3 regions of the Pandoraea morbifera genome follow, and region 1 is predicted to be linked to each of the others. Evidence: predicted binding sites of a transcription regulator. Region 1 holds the regulator's gene; each other region holds the start of a gene.
What was found. The regulator HrcA, encoded in region 1, represses chaperone genes, less so after heat shock. The targets are predictions, from matches to a motif close to TTAGCACTCNNNNNNNNNGAGTGCTAA.

Region 1 (6,438 bases):
AAATCGTGGCCATGCGCCGCAAGGTGACGGAAGGGCACCCGAACCCGACACAACTCTTCGATCTGAAGCACGATCGTGGCGGTATGGTCGACATCGAGTTCACCGTGCAGTACCTGGTGCTGCTGCACTCGGGGGCGCATCCGGCGCTGTTGCGCAATGCCGGCAACATCGCGCTGCTGCGCGAATCGGCGCAACTCGGATTGATCGATGCGGACCTCGCGGACGGCGCGGCCGCCGCTTATCGGACGTATCGCAAGCGTCAGCACAAGCTGCGGCTCGATGGCGTGGAAGCGGCGCGCGTACCGGCCGAGCAGGTTGCGACCGAACGCGAAGCCGTGATCGCGCTTTGGGATTCGGTGTTTTCGGCCGTTGCCCCGGCCTGACGAATGGGAGAGCCCGCCGGTTCGAGGTGACGCCTGACGCCGGCGGGGCGACTCGGGGGCGCGCAAGGCGGCGCTAAAGCGCCAACATTTCCCGCGCATGCTTGCGCGTCGTGGCCGTGATCTCGACGCCGCCCAGCATGCGCGCGATTTCCTCGACGCGCTCGGTCCGTCCGAGCGGTTCGATCTCGCTCATGGTCGTGTCGCCGTCACTGCGCTTTTTCACCCGCAGATGTTGATGGCCTAGCGCGGCGACTTGCGGCAAGTGGGTGACGCACAGCACCTGGCGCCCCTGGCCCAGCTCGCGCAGCAGGCGGCCGACCACTTCGGCCACCGCGCCGCCAATGCCGGAATCCACCTCGTCGAAAATCAACGTTGGCGTGAGGCTCGCACTGCTGGCGATCACCTGCAACGCGAGACTGATGCGTGCCAGTTCGCCGCCCGACGCCACTTTCGCCAGCGGCCGGGTGGGCACACCCGGGTGGCCTGCCACCAGGAATTCCACTGTCTCCATGCCAAACGACTGCGGCTCTGTCGTGGGGCTGAGCGCGACTTCGAAGCGTCCGCCCGGCATCGACAGATCCTGCATCGCGCGCGTCACTTCCCGCGCGAGCGACGCCGCCGCCCTGGCGCGTTCCCGGGACAACGTCTTTGCCAGCTTCAGATAGGTCGCCTGCGCGGCGTCGGCGGCGGCCTGCATCGCGGCCATGTCCTGCGACGCGGTCAGTTCGGCGAGCTGCGCCCGGCGCCCGGCGTGTTCGGCGGGCAATTGTTCCGGCGTAACGCGGAATTTGCGCGCGGCCGAATGCAAGGCGTCCAGACGTTGTTCGACCACCGCGAGCCGTTCCGGATCGAGATCGATGCGCTGCGCGTAGTGCGTGAGCGAATGCACCGCCTCGCGAAGCTGGATCTCGGCGGGCTCGAGCGCGGCGAGCGTGTCGGCGAGTCCGGCGTCGATCTCGGCCAGTTCGCGGATCTGATGCACCACGTGGCCCAGCGACGGGACGATGGCGCCGTCGGCTTCGGCAAGCGCGTCGAGTGCGCCCTGCACGCCGTTGATGAGGCTTGCGGCGTGCGACAGACGCCGATGTTCGGCGCTCACCTCGTCCCACTCGCCTTCCTGCGGATTGAGCTTGTCCAGTTCGGACGTTTGCCATTCGAGGCGCTCGCGTTCGAGTTGCAACTCGCGGTCGCGTCCGTGGGCTTCCTCGCAACGCTTGACGAGACGGCGCCACTCCTTGTGCGCGGCGGCGGTGTCGGCGGCCAGCGCGGTGGCGCCGGCGTGCGAGTCGAGCAGCCGACGCTGGGCGTCGGGGCGCAGCAGTTGCTGGTGCGCATGCTGGCCATGGATGTCGACGAGCATTTCGCCGAGCTCGCGGAGCTGCGCGAGCGTGGCGGGCGTGCCGTTGATGAAGGCGCGCGAGCGGCCGCCGGAATCGAGCACACGGCGCAGCAGCACGCCGCCATGCTCTTCGAGCGTGAGCGCCTGCGCCTGCAGCCAGGCTTCGAGATCCGGGCGCGCTTCGGCATCGGCGGCAAACTCCGCGGTGATGTCGGCGCGCGTTTGCCCGGTGCGCACCATGCTGGCGTCGCCGCGCTCGCCCATGGCCAGGGCCAGCGCGTCGATCAGGATCGATTTGCCCGCGCCGGTCTCCCCCGAGAACACGGTGAAACCGGCGGAGAATTCCAGGTCGAGACGATCGACGATTACGAAATCGCGAATCGAGAGACTGCGTAGCATGGGATATCGATGAGGCGTGGAGTCAGTTCTGCGGCGTATCTTCGTCGGAGATATGCTCGTTCCAGTGCAGCTTGCGGCGCAGCGTGGCGTAATAGTTGTAGCCGACCGGATGCAGGAACGTCACCTGATGCTCGGAGCGACCCACCAGAATCTGGTCGCCCTGCCGCAGTTCGGCAAACGACTGCATGTCGAAGTTGGCGCCGACCTCGCGTCCGCCGGTGATCGTGATGACGATGTCGCTCGAGTCCGGCAGCACGATGGGGCGATTCGACAAGGCGTGCGGTGCGATCGGCACGAGCACCACGCCGCCCAGACGCGGATGCAGGATCGGCCCGCTCGCCGAGAGTGCATAGGCCGTCGAGCCGGTCGGGGTGGCCACGATCAGGCCGTCCGAGCGCTGCTTGTACATGAAGCGGCCGTCCACGTCCACGCGCAGTTCGACCATGCCGGAGATGCCGGAGCGATTGACGACCACGTCGTTGAATGCCAGCGTTTCGTAAAGCGTCTTGCCTTCGCGCTCGATGCGCGCGGCCAGCAGTGTGCGCTGCTCTGCTTCGAAGTGACCTTCCAGCATGGCCGGCACGACCTGGCGCATCTCGTCGAGCGGAATATCGGTGATGAAACCGACGCGCCCGTGGTTCACGCCGATGAGCGGTACCTTTGACGCCGCGAGCTGACGGCCGATGCCGAGCATCGTCCCGTCGCCGCCAACGACCACCGCCACGTCGGCCTGCGTGGCGATTTCCTGGATGTCGAGGGTTCCATAAGGATCGGCGGCCGCACCGATGGTGTGCGCCGTGTCGCGCTCGAATACGACGTGGTGCCCGCGCTGGGCGATGCATGCCGCGAGCGTGAGCAGGGGTTCGGCAACGCCGTCGGCATGATATTTCCCGACGAGCGCCACGGTCTTGAAGGGGCTCCCAGTTTTCATGCCGCCATTACACCATAAGTCGATGACAGCAACCATCGGCACGCAAGGCCTGCGGCGGTTTCCGCCTCGGGGTTTGCCGCACGCCGCGTATGCATATTTCGCGTTACAATTTTTGCCATGCTAGATCAACGTGCGCAAACGCTTCTCAAAACCCTGATCGAACGGTACATCGCGGATGGCCAGCCGGTCGGCTCGCGCACGCTTTCCCGATACTCGGGGCTCGACCTCTCCCCGGCGACGATCCGCAACGTCATGGCCGATCTGGAAGCCCTGGGCTTCGTGGCCAGTCCGCATACGTCGGCCGGGCGGGTGCCCACGCCCCGTGCCTATCGCCTGTTCGTCGACACGATCCTCTCGGTGCGTCCGCTCGAGGATGCCGTGAACCAGCTCGCGTCGCAGGTGCAGAACCGTCTGCAACCGGCCGGGCCGCAACAGCTGGTCGCCTCCGCCGCCGAGGTGCTCTCGAATCTGTCGCAGTTCGCCGGGGTGGTCCTGACACCGCGGCGTACCCAGACGTTCCGGCAGATCGAATTCCTGCGGTTGTCCGAAAAGCGCGTGCTGCTCATCATCGTCACGCCCGATGGCGACGTGCAGAACCGCATCATCCTGACCGAAAAGGATTATTCCCCGGCGCAACTGGTCGAGGCGGCGAACTACCTGAACGCCAATTTCGGCGGTCACAGTTTCGATGAGGTGCGCGCCTGCTTGCGCGGCGAACTCGACGCCTTGCGTTCCGACATGAGCGCGCTGATGCAGGCGGCGGTGCAGGCGGGCAGCGACGCCATGGCCGACACCAGTCGAGAGAGCGTGCTGATTTCTGGCGAGCGCAATCTGCTGGGTGTGGAGGACCTGTCGTCGAACATGGAGCGGCTTCGCAAGCTCTTCGACGTATTCGAGTCCAAGACCGGTCTGCTGCAGTTGCTCGACGTGTCGAGCCGCGCCTCGGGGGTGCAGATCTTCATCGGCGGCGAGTCGCATCTGGTGCCGCTCGAGGAGATGTCAGTCGTTACGGCGCCTTACGAGGTCGATGGCGAGGTCGTCGGCACGCTGGGCGTGATCGGGCCGACGCGCATGGCGTACGAGCGCGTGATTCCGATCGTCGACATCACCGCCAAGCTCCTGTCCAACGCGCTCAGCCAGCATTGACGTGCCCGCGGCGCGTCGCCTGGGTCGCCTGGCCCAGGCGCATGCGCGCCATCCGTCGGTCGACGCCCTGGCGCGGCCGCCCGCTGCCCGTTGCCCGCCACCCGATAGGGCGCGGTCCGGCCGAGCGGGGCTTCCGGTTACACGCCCGTAGCATTCCTTTACACGCTGTCACACACGACGGGCTTACGCTCGAAGTGTCACTTGCGGCGAAGTCCCCGGAATGGCGGGTGTCAGGTTCGCCGAAGGATTCGGACAGAAGAACGAAGGCGGCACGCCGGCACCATTGGTCGGCGCGTTGCCCGAAGGGCCTCGGAGTCTTTATGAACCCCCTGATTTCCTGGCGGACCGCGGTCCGCCATCTCGGCGTCGTCGGCGTTGGGCTGGCGCTCGGGGCGCTTGGCGTAGCGGGCATGCCCGCCTTCGCGCAGGCACAAAGCGCGGACCCCCCCGGGCGCGTGGCGCGTCTGAGCCAATTCGACGGCACCGTGACCTTCTCGCCAAGCGGCACGGGAGACTGGCGCTACGCCGAGCGCAACCGTCCGCTCACCACGGGCGACGCCGTCTGGGTCGACCGCAACAGCCGCGCGGAAATGCGCGTGGGCGGCGCGGCGGTGCGCCTGGGGGCCTCGACGAGCGTCGCGCTCTCGGCGGTCACCGACCAGAATGTGCAACTGAACGTAACGCAGGGCACGATCGGGCTGCGACTTCGCGGCTATGACCCGAACCAGCCCTACGAAATCGACACGCCGAACCTCGCTTTCGTCCCCCAGCAGGCCGGCGAGTACCGCCTCGACGTCGATCCCGGCGGCGTGACGACCGTGAGCGTGTCGCGTGGTGCGGCCACGGTGTACGGGCAGGGCGCGTCGGTGCCGTTGCGGCAGGGCCAGCGGGTGGCGTTCGTGGGGCAGAATCTGACGCAGCAGCCGACCGGGCCGTCGAGCGCGGATGCGTTCGATCAGTGGGTGCGACAGCTCGACGCCCGGGAAGATGCCTCCGTGTCCGCCCGCTACGTGTCGCGCGACATGACCGGCTACGAGAGTCTCGACGATTACGGCACCTGGCAGGAAACGCCGGACTACGGCGCGGTATGGGTGCCCTCGGACGTGCCGACGGGCTGGGCGCCTTACCGCACGGGGCACTGGACCTGGGTCGATCCGTGGGGATGGACCTGGGTCGACGATGCACCCTGGGGCTTCGCGCCGTATCACTACGGCCGGTGGGCGTACGTCGATGCCCGCTGGTGCTGGGTGCCGGGACCGGTCGCCGTGCGTCCCGTGTACGCGCCGGCGCTCGTTGGCTGGGTCAACGGCGGCAGCGGCAGCAGCGGCGGGAACGCCTGGGGTGTCGCGTTCGCCGCGGGCGGCGTGGGACTTGCGTGGTTCGCACTGGGGCCGCACGACGTCTACCGACCGGCGTATCACGCCAGTTCCGCGTACATCACGAACATCAATCGCACGACGGTGATACGCACCACCAACATCACGAACATCAACAACATCTACGTGAACCGCAACGTGCGCGGCGCGATCTCGACGATGCCCGCGCCGGCCTTCGTGCAGGGACGTCCGGTCGGCGCCCCCGCCGCCCTGGCGATGCCGCCGCGCAACGCGCCGGGCCAGGCGGCGGGATGGCACGTGGGGAATACGCCCGGCGTCGCGCCGGTTCAGCGGAGTGTGTTCGGTAACAGCCGTCCTGCAGCGGGCGCGCCGCCTGCCGGCGTGTTCAATCGCGCGGTGCTGGCCACGCGCGCGCCGGTGGCGCGCACGATGCCGTCGCGAGAACTCACGAGCCAACTGCATCCCGTGCCGAACGCCGGCGGCGCGCCATTGCATTTCGGCCCGGATACGCCGCAGGCGCAGCGGGGCGCGACGACTTCACCGAGTGCACCGGGACGCGTACAGCCTCGTGTGACGGTGGTCGGCACGCACGGGCCTGTCGGGGCACCGATCGGTGTGAATGGGCCAACGCCCGCACAGCCGGCGCTCGGTGCGACCGGTTCGGCGCCTGCGCAGGGGGCTCACCCGTCCACCAGCGCCCTGCCGCCTCGATATGGCGCTCCGGGCGTTCCCGGTCGAACGGGCGTGCCGGGGCAGCCGGCTGGCCCGAGAGCACCGGGAGCACCGGGAACGCCTGGAGCCCCGGGCGAGCCAGGCGTTCCCGCTCATGGCGTATATGGCGGGTCTCCGTATCGCCCGGGACAGCCGGCGCCGTCCGGCGTGCCGCATCCGCCCGGAGCGATC
Region 2 (6,438 bases), on a different contig from region 1:
GAAGCCGAAGATGCCGACCGCCGCGATGCGCGGTCCGGTCCATGTCATCGGTTCGGTCGTCGTGTCGACCGCCTGGTCTAGGCGTGGCCGCAGCACCAGATAGAGCGTGGCGACCATGAGCGGCAGCAGCACGCCCACGAGCGGCACGCCGAACCGGGCCCATGCGAGGAAGTCGATCCCCAGATGCGTGGCCAACATGGCATTGGGCACACTGCCGACTACCGTGCCAAGGCCACCGATATTGGCGCTGTAGGCGATACCGAGCAGCAAAAAGGTGACGGTACGGTGATCCCGGCGCGTGTCGAGCTGGGTCAGGATGCCCAGCGCGAGCGGCAGCATCATCGATGTGGTGGACGTGTTGTTGACCCACATCGAAAGCAGGGCGGTGGCGCCGAACAACATGATCGCGGCCCGGCCCATGCGCCCACCCGCCAGATGGAGCAGCCGGTTCGCGAGAAACCGGTCGAGCCCCTGAATCCGCATGGCCGTGGCCAGGGCGAAGCCGCCGAAGAACAGAAATACGATCGGATGCGCGAACGCGCCCAGGGCGGTCGGCACGTCGAGAATGCCGAGCAGCACCGCCAGCACTGGCACCATCAACGCCGTGGCCGTCAGATGAACCGCTTCGGATAGCCATAGCACCGCGACGAAAGCGGCAAGCGCCAGTGCGCGGTTGGTCTTCTCTTCGAAGGGAAGCACACGGATGAGTGCCAGCATAAGCGCAGCATTGGCGAGCAGCACCCAGGCGTCGCGGGCAGACATGGCCCAGGTCCGGGTGAGCGTTTCGGTGGGGTGATTCATCTCCTGATACCTCAATCTACGTAGATTTTCGTTGACATGCTTGGATGCCGAACGAATCGAGGCGGTGCCTTCAGAAATATCCCAATGTTGGGCGGCGCGGCGGTCGCATCGAGTGCATTGCAAGTCGCCGGCGTTCCCGGCACTTCGAGAGAGAAGACGCGATCCACGTCGCACGACATATTTCATTCGGACTGCGACTTCAGTCCAATGCGCCGCCGCAACGCCGCAACGCCGCAACGCCGCAACGCCGCAACGCCGCGGGTAGCCTGCCCCTATCGATTCATCGAATAGATCAGGGGAGAGCGTGAATTACACATTCCGCGAGGTGTGGAATATCAGTCTGGGATTGTTTCAGGTCGTGTCGGAGACGGGGCGTTCGCGAACACGTGGCGGCGGCAATCGCTTGAAGCGTTCGGGAAGCGCGGCGATGGCCGGCGCCATTCTGCTGAGTGCCTCGGCAGTGGCGCCCGGGGCATACGCGCAGGCCGTCGGCGGCAGCGGTGGTGACGGGCACGGGGCGGAGGCGTGGGCTGAGGGGCCGGTGGGGGCGGTGGGGGCGCAAGCGGCGACACGACCCATGGCGGCGACGGACACGGCGGCATGGCGGGGGAGGGGCGGCGTGGGCGTGGGCTGCGCCGTCGTCGACACCAATTTTCGCCTCCGGGAAAACCCCGCGTCTTGAAATCGTAAAACCCCGTCCCTATAATTAGCACTCGTTGGCGCAGAGTGCTAACGCCATGAATTCATAGCATATGCAAACGATTGCATATTTGTTTTGACGATCTCATTGAGAGAAAGAGGAGCTTGTAATGAACCTTCGTCCCTTGCATGACCGCGTTATTGTCAAGCGCCTGGACAACGAAACGAAGACCGCATCGGGCATCGTGATCCCGGACGCCGCTGCCGAGAAGCCGGACCAGGGTGAAATCCTGGCTGTCGGCCCGGGCAAGCGTGACGATCAAGGCAAGGCGATCGCACTTGACGTGAAGGTGGGCGACCGCGTTCTGTTCGGCAAGTATGCTGGTCAAAGCGTGAAGGTCGATGGCCAGGAACTGCTGGTCATGCGCGAAGAAGACATCATGGCCGTCGTGGCCGCCTAAGTCTGTCTCCCCCAGGACATCTACGTAAAGTATTCAAGGAGTTATTGCAATGGCAGCTAAAGAAGTCGTTTTCGGCGATGCCGCTCGTGCCAAGATGGTCGAGGGCGTCAACATCCTCGCCAACGCCGTCAAGGTGACCCTGGGCCCGAAGGGCCGTAACGTCGTGCTCGAGCGCAGCTTCGGCGGCCCGACCGTGACCAAGGACGGTGTGTCGGTCGCCAAGGAAATCGAACTCAAGGACAAGCTCCAGAACATGGGCGCGCAAATGGTCAAGGAAGTGGCTTCCAAGACCAGCGACAACGCCGGTGACGGTACCACCACCGCTACGGTGCTCGCCCAGTCGATCGTCCGCGAAGGCATGAAGTTCGTGGCCGCCGGCATGAACCCGATGGACCTCAAGCGCGGTATCGACAAGGCCGTTGCCGCCGCCATCGACGAACTGCGCAAGATCAGCAAGCCCTGCACCACCAACAAGGAAATCGCTCAGGTCGGTTCGATCTCGGCCAACAGCGACACCTCGATCGGTGACTACATCGCCGCCGCCATGGACAAGGTCGGCAAGGAAGGCGTGATCACCGTCGAAGACGGCAAGTCGCTCCAGGACGAACTGGACGTCGTCGAAGGCATGCAATTCGACCGCGGCTACCTCTCGCCGTACTTCATCAACACCCCGGAAAAGCAAGTCGCGATCCTGGAGAACCCGTTCGTCCTGCTGTTCGACAAGAAGATCTCGAACATCCGTGACCTGCTGCCGGTGCTCGAGCAAGTCGCCAAGGCCGGCCGTCCGCTGCTGATCATCGCCGAAGACGTCGAAGGCGAAGCCCTCGCAACGCTGGTGGTCAACAACATCCGCGGCATCCTGAAGACCTGCGCCGTCAAGGCCCCGGGCTTCGGCGACCGTCGCAAGGCCATGCTGGAAGACATCGCCATCCTCACGGGCGGCCAGGTCATCGCCGAGGAAATTGGTCTGACGCTGGAAAAGGCGACGCTCAACGAACTGGGCCAGGCCAAGCGCATCGAAATCGGCAAGGAAAACACCATCATCATCGATGGCGCCGGTGAAGCCGCGAACATCGAAGCGCGCGTCAAGCAGATCCGCGCTCAGATCGAAGAAGCGTCGAGCGACTACGACCGTGAAAAGCTGCAAGAGCGCGTGGCCAAGCTGGCCGGCGGTGTTGCCGTGATCAAGGTCGGCGCCGCGACCGAAGTCGAAATGAAGGAAAAGAAGGCACGCGTGGAAGACGCGCTGCACGCCACCCGCGCTGCCGTGGAAGAAGGCATCGTCCCGGGCGGCGGTGTCGCTCTGCTGCGTGCTCGCGTTGCCGTGTCGGGCATCAAGGGTGCCAACCCCGACCAGGACGCCGGTATCAAGATCGTCCTGCGCGCCATGGAAGAGCCGCTGCGCCAGATCGTCACGAACGGTGGCGAAGAAGCCAGCGTCGTGGTGGCCAAGGTCGTGGAAGGCAAGGGTAACTTCGGCTACAACGCTTCGACCGGCGAGTACGGCGACCTGGTGGAAATGGGCGTCGTGGACCCGACGAAGGTCACCCGCACGGCACTGCAAAACGCCGCTTCGGTGTCGGGCCTGATGCTCACCACCGACTGCGCCGTCGCCGAACTGCCGAAGGAAGATGCACCGATGCCTGGCGGCATGGGTGACATGGGCGGCATGGGCGGCATGGGCATGGGCATGTAAGTCTCGCGAGAGACGGCTTGACCGGGCGCCGCGAGGCGCCCACTGCCCGGTCGCAGGGCCCCGTGGTCTCGATCACGTCGGCCCGCGCCAAAACGGCAACGAGTTCTCCGGGACTCGTTGCCGTTTTTTTTGCCTGCCGAGCTACCGAGCCGGTCGGGTTGGCGTGCCGGGCGTTGCGGTATCCATACCCGCGCCGCCGATTGCCGGTGGCACCTGCGGCGTCGTGGCGGCGATCTGCGCCTGCATCCACTGCCAGAACGCGTGAATGGAACGCTCCCGCGGATGGTTCTCACGCCAACTGACGTAATACTCGAGGCTGGGCGGCACCTGAATGTCGCCGATCTGCACCAGTTCCCCGGACGCGAGTGCGTCTCGCACCAGCAAGCTGCGTGTGGTGGCAACGCCTTGCCCCGCAAGGGCTGCTCGCAGCAGCAATCCCGAATCGTCGAAGATCGGTCCGCGCGTGGGCTCGTGCGGCGGCAAGCCGGCCGCAACCTGCCAGTCTCGCCACGAGCGATAGGAAAAGCGCAGCATGGGCAGCTTTGACACATCGGCGAGCGTGAAATCGGGCACGCGGGCAATCAACGCCGGATGGCACACCGCGATGACGTGGTCGTCGAGCAGCTTGCGCGTGACGAACCCCGGCTTCTCCACCCGCTGATGCCAGATACCCACGTCGACCGAATAGGGGTCGGGCGCCGGGATATCGGCATGGATCCGGACCACCAGATCGATATTCGGGTGTTGCTCGCTAAAGCAACCCAGACGGGGAATGAGCCATTGCGCGGCAAGATCGGTCATGACGCTGACTTCGAGGCGTACCGTCGCGAGCGACACGTCGGGGACCGTGCCGGCCCGGGCCTCGCTCATCGCTTCGTCGAGTTCCGACATCCCGATGCGCACGCGTTCGGCCAGCCGCGCGCCGACGCTGGTCGGGATCATGCGCGCGCCGACGCGACGAAACAGGGCTGTGCCGAGCTGCTGCTCGAGCGATCGCATGTGATGGCTCACGGCACTGTGCGTCAAATTCAATTCTTCGGCGGCCCGGGTAAAGCTCCGGTGACGCGCTGCCGCCTCAAGTGCACGCAGGGATTGGAGGGGGGGAAGGTGCTGGAACATGATGTCAAATTCTACTCACAATGCGAGCGCAAAGGTTTCGTTGGCCTGATCGCAGCGTTGCGCTGACAATCCCTACCCAAGCAATTCAGCAAGGTATCGTCCATGTCGAAAGCCCTTCGGATTTTCGTGCTGTTCGCCTGCGGCTACTTCGTCTCGTATGTGTACCGCGGCGTGAACATCGGGTTCGCCCCCTTCATGACGCGCGAACTTGGCCTCTCGTCCGCCGATCTCGGCCTGTTGACCAGCCTCTACTTCCTCGGTTTCGCTGGCGCGCAGTTGCCCGCGGGCGTGCTGCTCGACAAATTCGGCCCACGCCGGGTCGCCTCGCTCGTGCTGCTGCTGGCTGCCGCCGGCGCCGCCACGTTTGGGTTGGCGCAAGGCGTGGGCGCGCTCATGGTCGGACGTCTGCTGATCGGTGTGGGCGTCTCGGTATGTCTTGGCAGTGCGTTCAAGGCGCTGGCAATGTGGTTTCCGGTCGCGCGCCTGCCGCTGCTCAACGGCCTGGTGATGGCTGTTGGGGGCATGGGCGGGGTGGTCGTCGGCACGCCGCTGACATGGCTGCTCGGCCTGACCGATTGGCGGATGGTGTCGTTCGGGTTGGCGGCGCTGACGGTGTTCATGTCGGCGGCGCTCTGGTTCGGCGCTCCTGAGAAGCCGGGCTCGCACGCGCAGGGCGGGCTGGCCGAGGCGCTGCAGGGCGTGCGGCAGGTGCTCGGCAGTGCCATGTTCTGGAAGGTGACGTCGCTGTCAGGAATGACGCAAGGCGTGTTTTACGCCATGCAGTCGCTGTGGATGGCGCCGTTCATGCGCGACGTCGAAGGCATGAGCGAGACGCAGGCGGCCTCGCTGGTGTCCGTTGTCGGGCTCGCCATGATGGCCGGTAGCGTCGGCTTCGGCGCGGCGGCCCGTTCGCTGGAGCGACGGGGCCTGAGTGTTTTCGCATTCTCCGGCGTGGGCATGGTGTTGTTCGTCGTCGTGCAGGTGCTGCTCATGCTGCGCACGCCCATCCCTCCGATGTGGCTATGGGCGGCCTACGGGATCTTCGGCGGCACGGGCATTCTGTCGTACGCGGTGCTTGCCGAACACTTTCACGGAACGCTGATCGGACGCGTGAACACTTCGCTCACGCTCGTCATCTTCGTGCTGATCTTCCTGTGCCAGCTGGGGGTGGGGGCCATACTGGGCGCTTACACCGCTCACAGCGCGCAAGCTCACTTCTCCGCATGGACGGCGCTCGTCGTGCTGCAGGTGCTCGGCGCCGTGTGGTATTTCTGGCCGCAGCGCCAACGTGTGCGCGAGGGCGCCGCGGCCTGATGCCGCCATCGCTGTCTCGCTCGGGACAGGGCCCCGGGCGGGCCCGCTCGAAAACGCAGAAGCCGCCCCCGCGTAGCGCTGCTACCGAGGCCGTGGACGCCGGCCGATGGATGGCTTTCCCCGATCACTTTTCAGTTTCGAGCGCCCGCAACCACGCGCTCAGGCCTGCCTCGATGTCGGAGAGCGCTGCATCGGGCAGGGGCGCGAGCATGCGATGCTCGTTGGCCACATGGGCCTCGACGGCACGTTCGATCAACGCGAATCCGGCATCGGTCAATTGGACCAGCGTGCTGCGCGCGTCGTCCGGGTTCGGCACGCGCCCGATCCAGCCCCGTGCTTCCAGGCGCTGCAATCGGTGCGTCATCGTGCCCGACGTCACCATCAGCGTGGAAAACAGCGCCGTCGGCG
Region 3 (6,438 bases), on a different contig from region 1:
GGCCTCGAGCGCCGTGAAGCCCTCCACGACCCAATGGACGTACCACGCGTTCTTCTGCTCCTCGCTCACGCCCAGGTCCTGCTTGAGATAGCGCAACACGCGCAGATTGTCGATCGGATGGATGTCGGCCGCGATGTCGAGCGCCAGCGCCCGCACCTGCGCCCGCGCGACCGGGTCGGCGGGCAGCAGCGCCGGCGTCGGATGCACATCTTCCAGATATTCGATGATGGCCAGCGACTGATGAATGTTGACGTCGCCGTCGACGAACGTGGGCACGAGCCCGTTGACGTTCAGCGCACGGTACGCCGGTTTGAGCTGCTCGCCACCATCGCGCACCAGATGCACCGGCACGATCTCGTAATCGAGCCCCTTCAGATTCAGGGCGATCCGCACGCGATACGCGGCGGAACTGCGGAAATAGCTGTACAGCGTGGACATGACAGGACCTCGGAGGGCAATGGGGGAAGGCGAAGGCCGCCACCAGTTGTGTGCGTGCGCCGCGCCCGAACACGAGATGGTACTTCAAGCACTGGCACCGGGCACCCCCATGTGCGTATCATGAGCGAACCATCCCCAGCCGGAGCGCGCCTCGCCGCCCCGGTCTCCCATGAACGACAACGCCGAAGTGCCATGACCGCCGCCGCCCCCCTCGCTCCCTTCGCCTGCGCGCCGCTGCTCAAGACCATTGCCCGGGGCGCCAAGGGGGCGCGTGCGCTCACCGCGGCCGAGACGCGTGAACTCTTCGACGCCATCCTCGCCGGACGTGTGGCACCGGCGGAGCTGGGCGGCGTGCTGATCGCGTACCGTATCAAGGGCGAGACGCCGGTCGAGTTGCGCGCCATGCTCGATGCCGCCCACGCCACCTTCACCCCACTTGTCGCCCCCGCGGACGCGCCGCCCCCCGTTCTGCTTCCAAGCTACAACGGCGCGCGCAAACAGCCCAACCTGACCCCCCTGCTCGCGCTGCTGCTCGCCCGCGACGGCATTCCGGTGCTGGTGCACGGTCAGCATCACAGCGGCGCGAACCGCGTCGGCACCCAGGCCATCTTGGCCGAGTTGGGGCACGCCGCGTGCGGCTCGGCGACGGACGCGCAAGCGGCGCTGCGCGACCGACGCGTCGCCTACCTGCCGATCGCGGCGCTGTCGCCCGCGCTTGAGCGCTTGCTGGAGATGCGAGCCGCGCTCGGCGTGCGCAATTCAGGGCACACGGTGGTGAAGTTGCTGCAGCCGTTCGCCGGTCCGGCGCTACGCCTGGTGAACTACACCCATCCCGAGTATCGGGAAACGCTCGGCGAACTGTTTTCCGACCCGGCGAACAGCCCCGCCCCCGGCGTGCTGCTCGCGCGCGGCACGGAAGGCGAGCCGGTCGCCGATGCCCGTCGTCAGGCGGCCATCGAGGGCTTTAGCGACGGCGTGCCTACGTTGTGGCAGGCCGCTGAAGAAGGCGCGACCGGCACGCCGCCGGCGCTCCCTGGCGCGGACGCCCCCGCGACTGCCCGGTGGATCGAGGCGGTGCTGGCGGGCGACCTCCCGATCCCCGCCCCCATCGCCCGACAGGTCGAGGTGATCCGCCTGGCGCTGCGCCTCGACACGCCAGGGGCGCTGGCCTGAGCCACCTCGTGCCCACGCTTCTCGCTTGCCCGCGCCCCGCTCGGGCAAGCGTCCCCGCGATGCGAACGGCCACCGCCGTCCGCCGCCGGACAGGCGGACAGGCGGACAGGCGGACATGACGGATATGACGGATATGCCGGCATTGACGCATCATCCGAGCGCAATTTCATGCATTGCTCCCGATAAACGCAACAATCGCTTGGACGACACGCGAATTCCGTTTTTCCTGGAACATTTTGTTCCGGAATTTGTCAAACGTTAGGTATTGAGGCATGCATCCGGCGAGCGCCGGACGTCAGGGCATCGCGTCAATCGGCCGACGCCATGCGCGTCGCTTGCCAGGAGATGAGGTGCCAGGCGTCCGCTTCGAGCACGTGGACCGCCGTGTAAGTCATCTGCGACTCGAGCGAGCCGGTAGCGGTCTCCAGTTCGACGCGGAGCTTGCCCGTCACGACCACGGTGTCGCCGAACTGGCGCAACTCCTGCGCCTTGACGTCGATGTCGATGTAACGACGCCGCCCGGAACTGAGCGCCTCGAGAAACTCGCTTTTGGTTTCTCGTTTGCCGTTTGAATGAACGTAATGAAGATCGCTTGCCAGCAAGGCATCCAGTTGTTCGACGTCGCACTCGACCATCGCGTCGAAGCGCGCCGATTCGAGTTCCCGTACCGCGTCAATGTGCTTTCCGGCCATGCTGTCCTCCCATCTTCGCCACCAATAAACGCTCGCGGCTTGGGTTGCAATTTACACCATCCACGTGACGTTTGCGCCAGTGACTTCTCCCGTTTGACGGGGGGTGCTGGAAAACCCCGAGACGCCGGAAACTTCCCGTCCGGTAAGGGTTCTAACGTCTTTAGCACTCACGGAAAGAGAGTGCTAAAATGCTTTCCTAGAGGCTAACCAGGAGTCCACCACTTGAGTACTGCCGCCACTTTGCATCCGACGACGCCGGCCACCGGCACGGCGCCGACTTCGCGTGCCCTTGCGCTTGCCCCGTCCGCGTTGATGCTGCCGGGCAGTCTGGGCAATATCGACAGCTACATTCAGGCTGTCAACCGCATTCCGCTGCTTTCCGCCGAGGAAGAGCAGTCGCTCGCCAAGCGTCTGCGCGAGAACGACGATCTGGAAGCCGCCCGCCAACTGGTGCTTTCGCACCTGCGTCTGGTGGTGTCGATCGCGCGTAACTACCTCGGCTACGGTCTGCCGCATGCGGACCTGATCCAGGAGGGCAACATCGGCCTGATGAAGGCCGTCAAGCGCTTCGACCCCGCCCAGGGCGTTCGGCTCGTGTCCTACGCCATGCACTGGATCAAGGCCGAGATTCACGAGTATGTGCTGAAGAACTGGCGCACCGTGAAGGTCGCCACGACGAAGGCGCAGCGCAAGCTGTTCTTCAACCTGCGCAGCCAGAAGCAAGGCCTGCAAGCGTTCACGCCGGAAGAGATCGACCAGGTCGCTCGCGATCTGAACGTCAAGCGCGAAGACGTCATCGAGATGGAAACGCGCATGTCGGGCGGCGATATCGCCCTCGAAGGTCACAGCGACGACGGTGAGAGCGCCAGCTTCGCCCCGATCGCGTACCTGGCCGACTCGCATCAGGAGCCGACCGCCGTGATCGCCGCACGCGAGCGCGACCACCTGCAAAGCGACGGTCTGCAAACCGCGCTCGGCCGACTCGACCCGCGCAGCCGTCGCATCATCGAAGCCCGCTGGCTGTCGGTGGCCGACGACGGCAGTGGCGGCGCCACGCTGCACGAACTGGCGGAAGAATTCGGCGTGTCCGCCGAGCGCATTCGCCAGATCGAGGTCGCCGCGATGAAGAAGATGAAAGGCGCGCTTCAGGCATACGCATAAGTCGACCGCACCGCAACGCCCTGTCGCCGGTCATCAAGCCCCGTGAGATCCACGGGGCTTTTTTATTGGACTTCGAAAGTTCGTCGCCCATTCGCTCAAGACTTGATGCATCGCAAGGTCGCCGGCAGAGCGCGCCGATAGAATCGGATCGTACGTGGCCATGCTGCGTGCGAAGGACGGCCCGGGGGCCGTTCGGCGCGCCGGACCCTTGTCTCGAATCCGCTTCTCATCTGCCGTGCATCACGGGCGGCAGATCCGCATCGAACCAGCGTCATCTGCGTGTCATCCGCCCCCGCGCTCCGCGGTTTGACATTTTCAAGCGTTAAGGCACAATGCGCCGGAAGTCGACGCTGTTTCCGACATCACGACTTTCGACGCCAGGAGCCGTCACGGATGGACACCCACTCTCCTAGCAGTCTGAAGCCTCCCGCCACGGCCGCGCCCGCAGTCGCGCCGCGCCCCGTTGCCTCCGGCATCGTCGCCTGGCTGGTCAGGCGCTGGCGCAACCGCCCTTCCCGTTTCATGTTCGAAATCCTGATCGTTCTCGCGATCAAGGTCGTACTCCTGTTCATTCTGAAACATGCGTTCTTCGACGCGCCGATGGCCAAGCACATGCAATTGCCGCCGGACGTCGTGGCCCGCGCCCTGATCGGGCCGCAGGCAGCAGAAGCGCAGTCCCCCACCCCAAGTCAAGGTGTCCGCCATGATCAGTAGCGAAGTCGTAGACCTCTCGCGCTTGCAGTTCGCCGCTACGGCGCTGTATCACTTCCTGTTCGTCCCGCTCACGCTCGGCCTGTCGTGGCTGCTTGTCATCATGGAGTCGGTCTACGTGATGACCGGCAAGCAGATCTACAAGGACATGACCCAGTTCTGGGGCAAGCTCTTCCTGATCAACTTCGCGATGGGCGTGACCACGGGTCTCACGCTCGAGTTTCAGTTCGGCACCAACTGGGCGTATTACTCGCACTACGTCGGCGACATCTTCGGCGTGCCGCTCGCCATCGAAGGCCTGATGGCGTTCTTCCTCGAAGCCACGTTCGTCGGCCTGTTCTTCTTTGGCTGGAACAAGCTCTCGCGCATCGGCCACCTGGCGACCACGTTCGCGGTGGCGCTCGGCTCGAACCTCTCGGCGCTGTGGATTCTCGTGGCCAACGGCTGGATGAACAATCCGGTCGGCGCGCACTTCAACTACGAGACCATGCGCATGGAGCTCAACAGCATCTGGGAGGTGATCTTCAACCCGGTCGCCCAGGTGAAGTTCGTGCACACGCTCTCGGCCGGTTACGTGACCGCCGCCATGTTCGTGCTCGGCATCTCCGCGTGGTATCTGCTCAAGCGTCGCGACGTCCCTTTCGCGCTGCGTTCGTTCGCCGTGGCTGCGGGCTTCGGCCTCGCATCGACGCTCTCGGTCATCGTGCTGGGCGACGAATCGGGCTACACCACCGGCGAAGTGCAGAAGGTCAAGCTCGCCGCGATCGAAGCGGAGTGGGAAACGGCGAAGCCGCCCGCATCGTTCACGCTGTTCGGGTTCCCGAACCAGAAGGAAGAGCGCACCGATTACGCGGTGAAGATTCCGTGGGCCATGGGCCTGATCGCCACGCGCTCGATCGACACGCCGGTGGTCGGTCTGACGCAACTGCGCGACGAACACAAAGACAACATCAAGCGCGGCATGCTCGCCTTCGCGGCGCTTGAAAAGCTGCGCGGCGGCGACAAGTCGCCGGAAGTGAAGGCCGAGTTCGAAAAGTACAAGGATGATCTCGGCTACGGCCTTCTGCTCAAGAAGTACACGCCCAACGTGGTCGACGCCACGCCCGAGCAGATCCTGATGGCCGCCAACGACACGATCCCGCCGGTCGCACCGGTGTTCTGGTCGTTCCGCATCATGGTCGGCCTGGGCTTCCTGTTCCTCTTTACGTTCCTGTGGGCGTTCTGGCTGTGCGCACGTCGCCGTCTGCTCAAGCCGCGCTCGGCCTGGTTCCTGCGCTGGACCGTGTGGGCGATTCCGCTGCCGTGGCTCGCCGCCGAATTCGGCTGGATCGTCGCGGAAGTGGGCCGCCAGCCGTGGACTATTGCCGGCATTCTGCCGACGCACCTATCGACGTCGTCGCTCTCGGCCACCGACCTTTATCTGAGCCTCGCGGGTTTCATCGTCTTCTACACCGCGCTGCTCGTCATTGAAATGTTCCTGATGGTGAAGTACGTCAAGCTCGGCCCGTCGTCGCTGCACACCGGCCGCTACCACTTCGAGACCGAAGGCGCGAACGGCACCGACCGCGCGGCCTCGGCCTGATCGTCAGGGAGACACGACATCATGATGATCGATTACACCGTACTCAAGCTGATCTGGTGGGTCCTCGTCGGCGTGCTGCTGATCGGCTTCGCCTTCTTCGACGGCTTCGACATGGGCACCGGCACGCTGCTGCCCTTCCTCGGCAAGACCGACGCGGAGCGCCGCGTCATCATCAATACCGTGGCGCCCACGTGGGAAGGCAACCAGGTATGGTTCGTGACGGCCGGCGGTGCCATGTTCGCCGCGTGGCCGCTCGTCTACGCCGCGGCGTTCTCGGGGTTGTACTGGGCGCTGCTGCTCGTGCTCTTCGCGCTGTTCCTGCGCCCCGTGGGCTTCGACTACCGCAACAAGCTGCCGAGCGCGCGCTGGCGCAATTCTTGGGACTGGGCGCTGTTCGTGGGCAGCACGGTGCCGTCGCTGGTCTTCGGCGTGGCGTTCGGCAACCTGCTGCTCGGCCTGCCGTTCTCGTTCGACAACACGCTGCGCTCCACGTACACCGGCTCGTTCTGGGCGTTGCTCAACCCGTTCGCGTTGCTTTGCGGTCTGGTGAGCCTGCTGATGCTGCTCACGCACGGCGCCGCGCATCTGCGCATGAAGGCCGATCCGCGGGTGGCGGAGCGGGCCGGTCGCATCATGCGTCTCACGGCGCTCGGCACGCTCGCGCTGTTCCTTGTGGCCGGC

Region 2: the regulator HrcA is predicted to act here: its motif matches at 1,508-1,534, upstream of groES (co-chaperone GroES).
Region 3: the regulator HrcA is predicted to act here: its motif matches at 2,464-2,490, upstream of rpoH (RNA polymerase sigma factor RpoH).

Annotation. Positions count from the first base shown of each region.
Region 1 is NZ_CABPSD010000009.1:28,278-34,715, forward strand. It holds gene glnE (bifunctional [glutamate--ammonia ligase]-adenylyl-L-tyrosine phosphorylase/[glutamate--ammonia-ligase] adenylyltransferase) at 1-383, shown strand, start outside; gene recN (DNA repair protein RecN) at 457-2,121, opposite strand; gene PMO31116_RS15410 (NAD kinase) at 2,144-3,052, opposite strand; gene hrcA (heat-inducible transcriptional repressor HrcA) at 3,170-4,198, shown strand; gene PMO31116_RS15420 (DUF6600 domain-containing protein) at 4,519-6,438, shown strand, end outside.
Region 2 is NZ_CABPSD010000005.1:318,784-325,221, reverse strand. It holds gene PMO31116_RS11315 (SLC13 family permease) at 1-801, opposite strand, end outside; gene PMO31116_RS11310 (ESPR domain-containing protein) at 1,106-1,483, shown strand; gene groES (co-chaperone GroES) at 1,611-1,901, shown strand; gene groL (chaperonin GroEL) at 1,951-3,597, shown strand; gene PMO31116_RS11295 (LysR substrate-binding domain-containing protein) at 3,739-4,716, opposite strand; gene PMO31116_RS11290 (MFS transporter) at 4,819-6,030, shown strand; gene PMO31116_RS11285 (MarR family winged helix-turn-helix transcriptional regulator) at 6,155-6,438, opposite strand, start outside.
Region 3 is NZ_CABPSD010000002.1:443,236-449,673, forward strand. It holds gene maiA (maleylacetoacetate isomerase) at 1-438, opposite strand, end outside; gene ybiB (DNA-binding protein YbiB) at 631-1,611, shown strand; gene PMO31116_RS05455 (nuclear transport factor 2 family protein) at 1,920-2,303, opposite strand; gene rpoH (RNA polymerase sigma factor RpoH) at 2,526-3,464, shown strand; gene cydP (cytochrome oxidase putative small subunit CydP) at 3,858-4,178, shown strand; gene PMO31116_RS05470 (cytochrome ubiquinol oxidase subunit I) at 4,168-5,757, shown strand; gene cydB (cytochrome d ubiquinol oxidase subunit II) at 5,785-6,438, shown strand, end outside.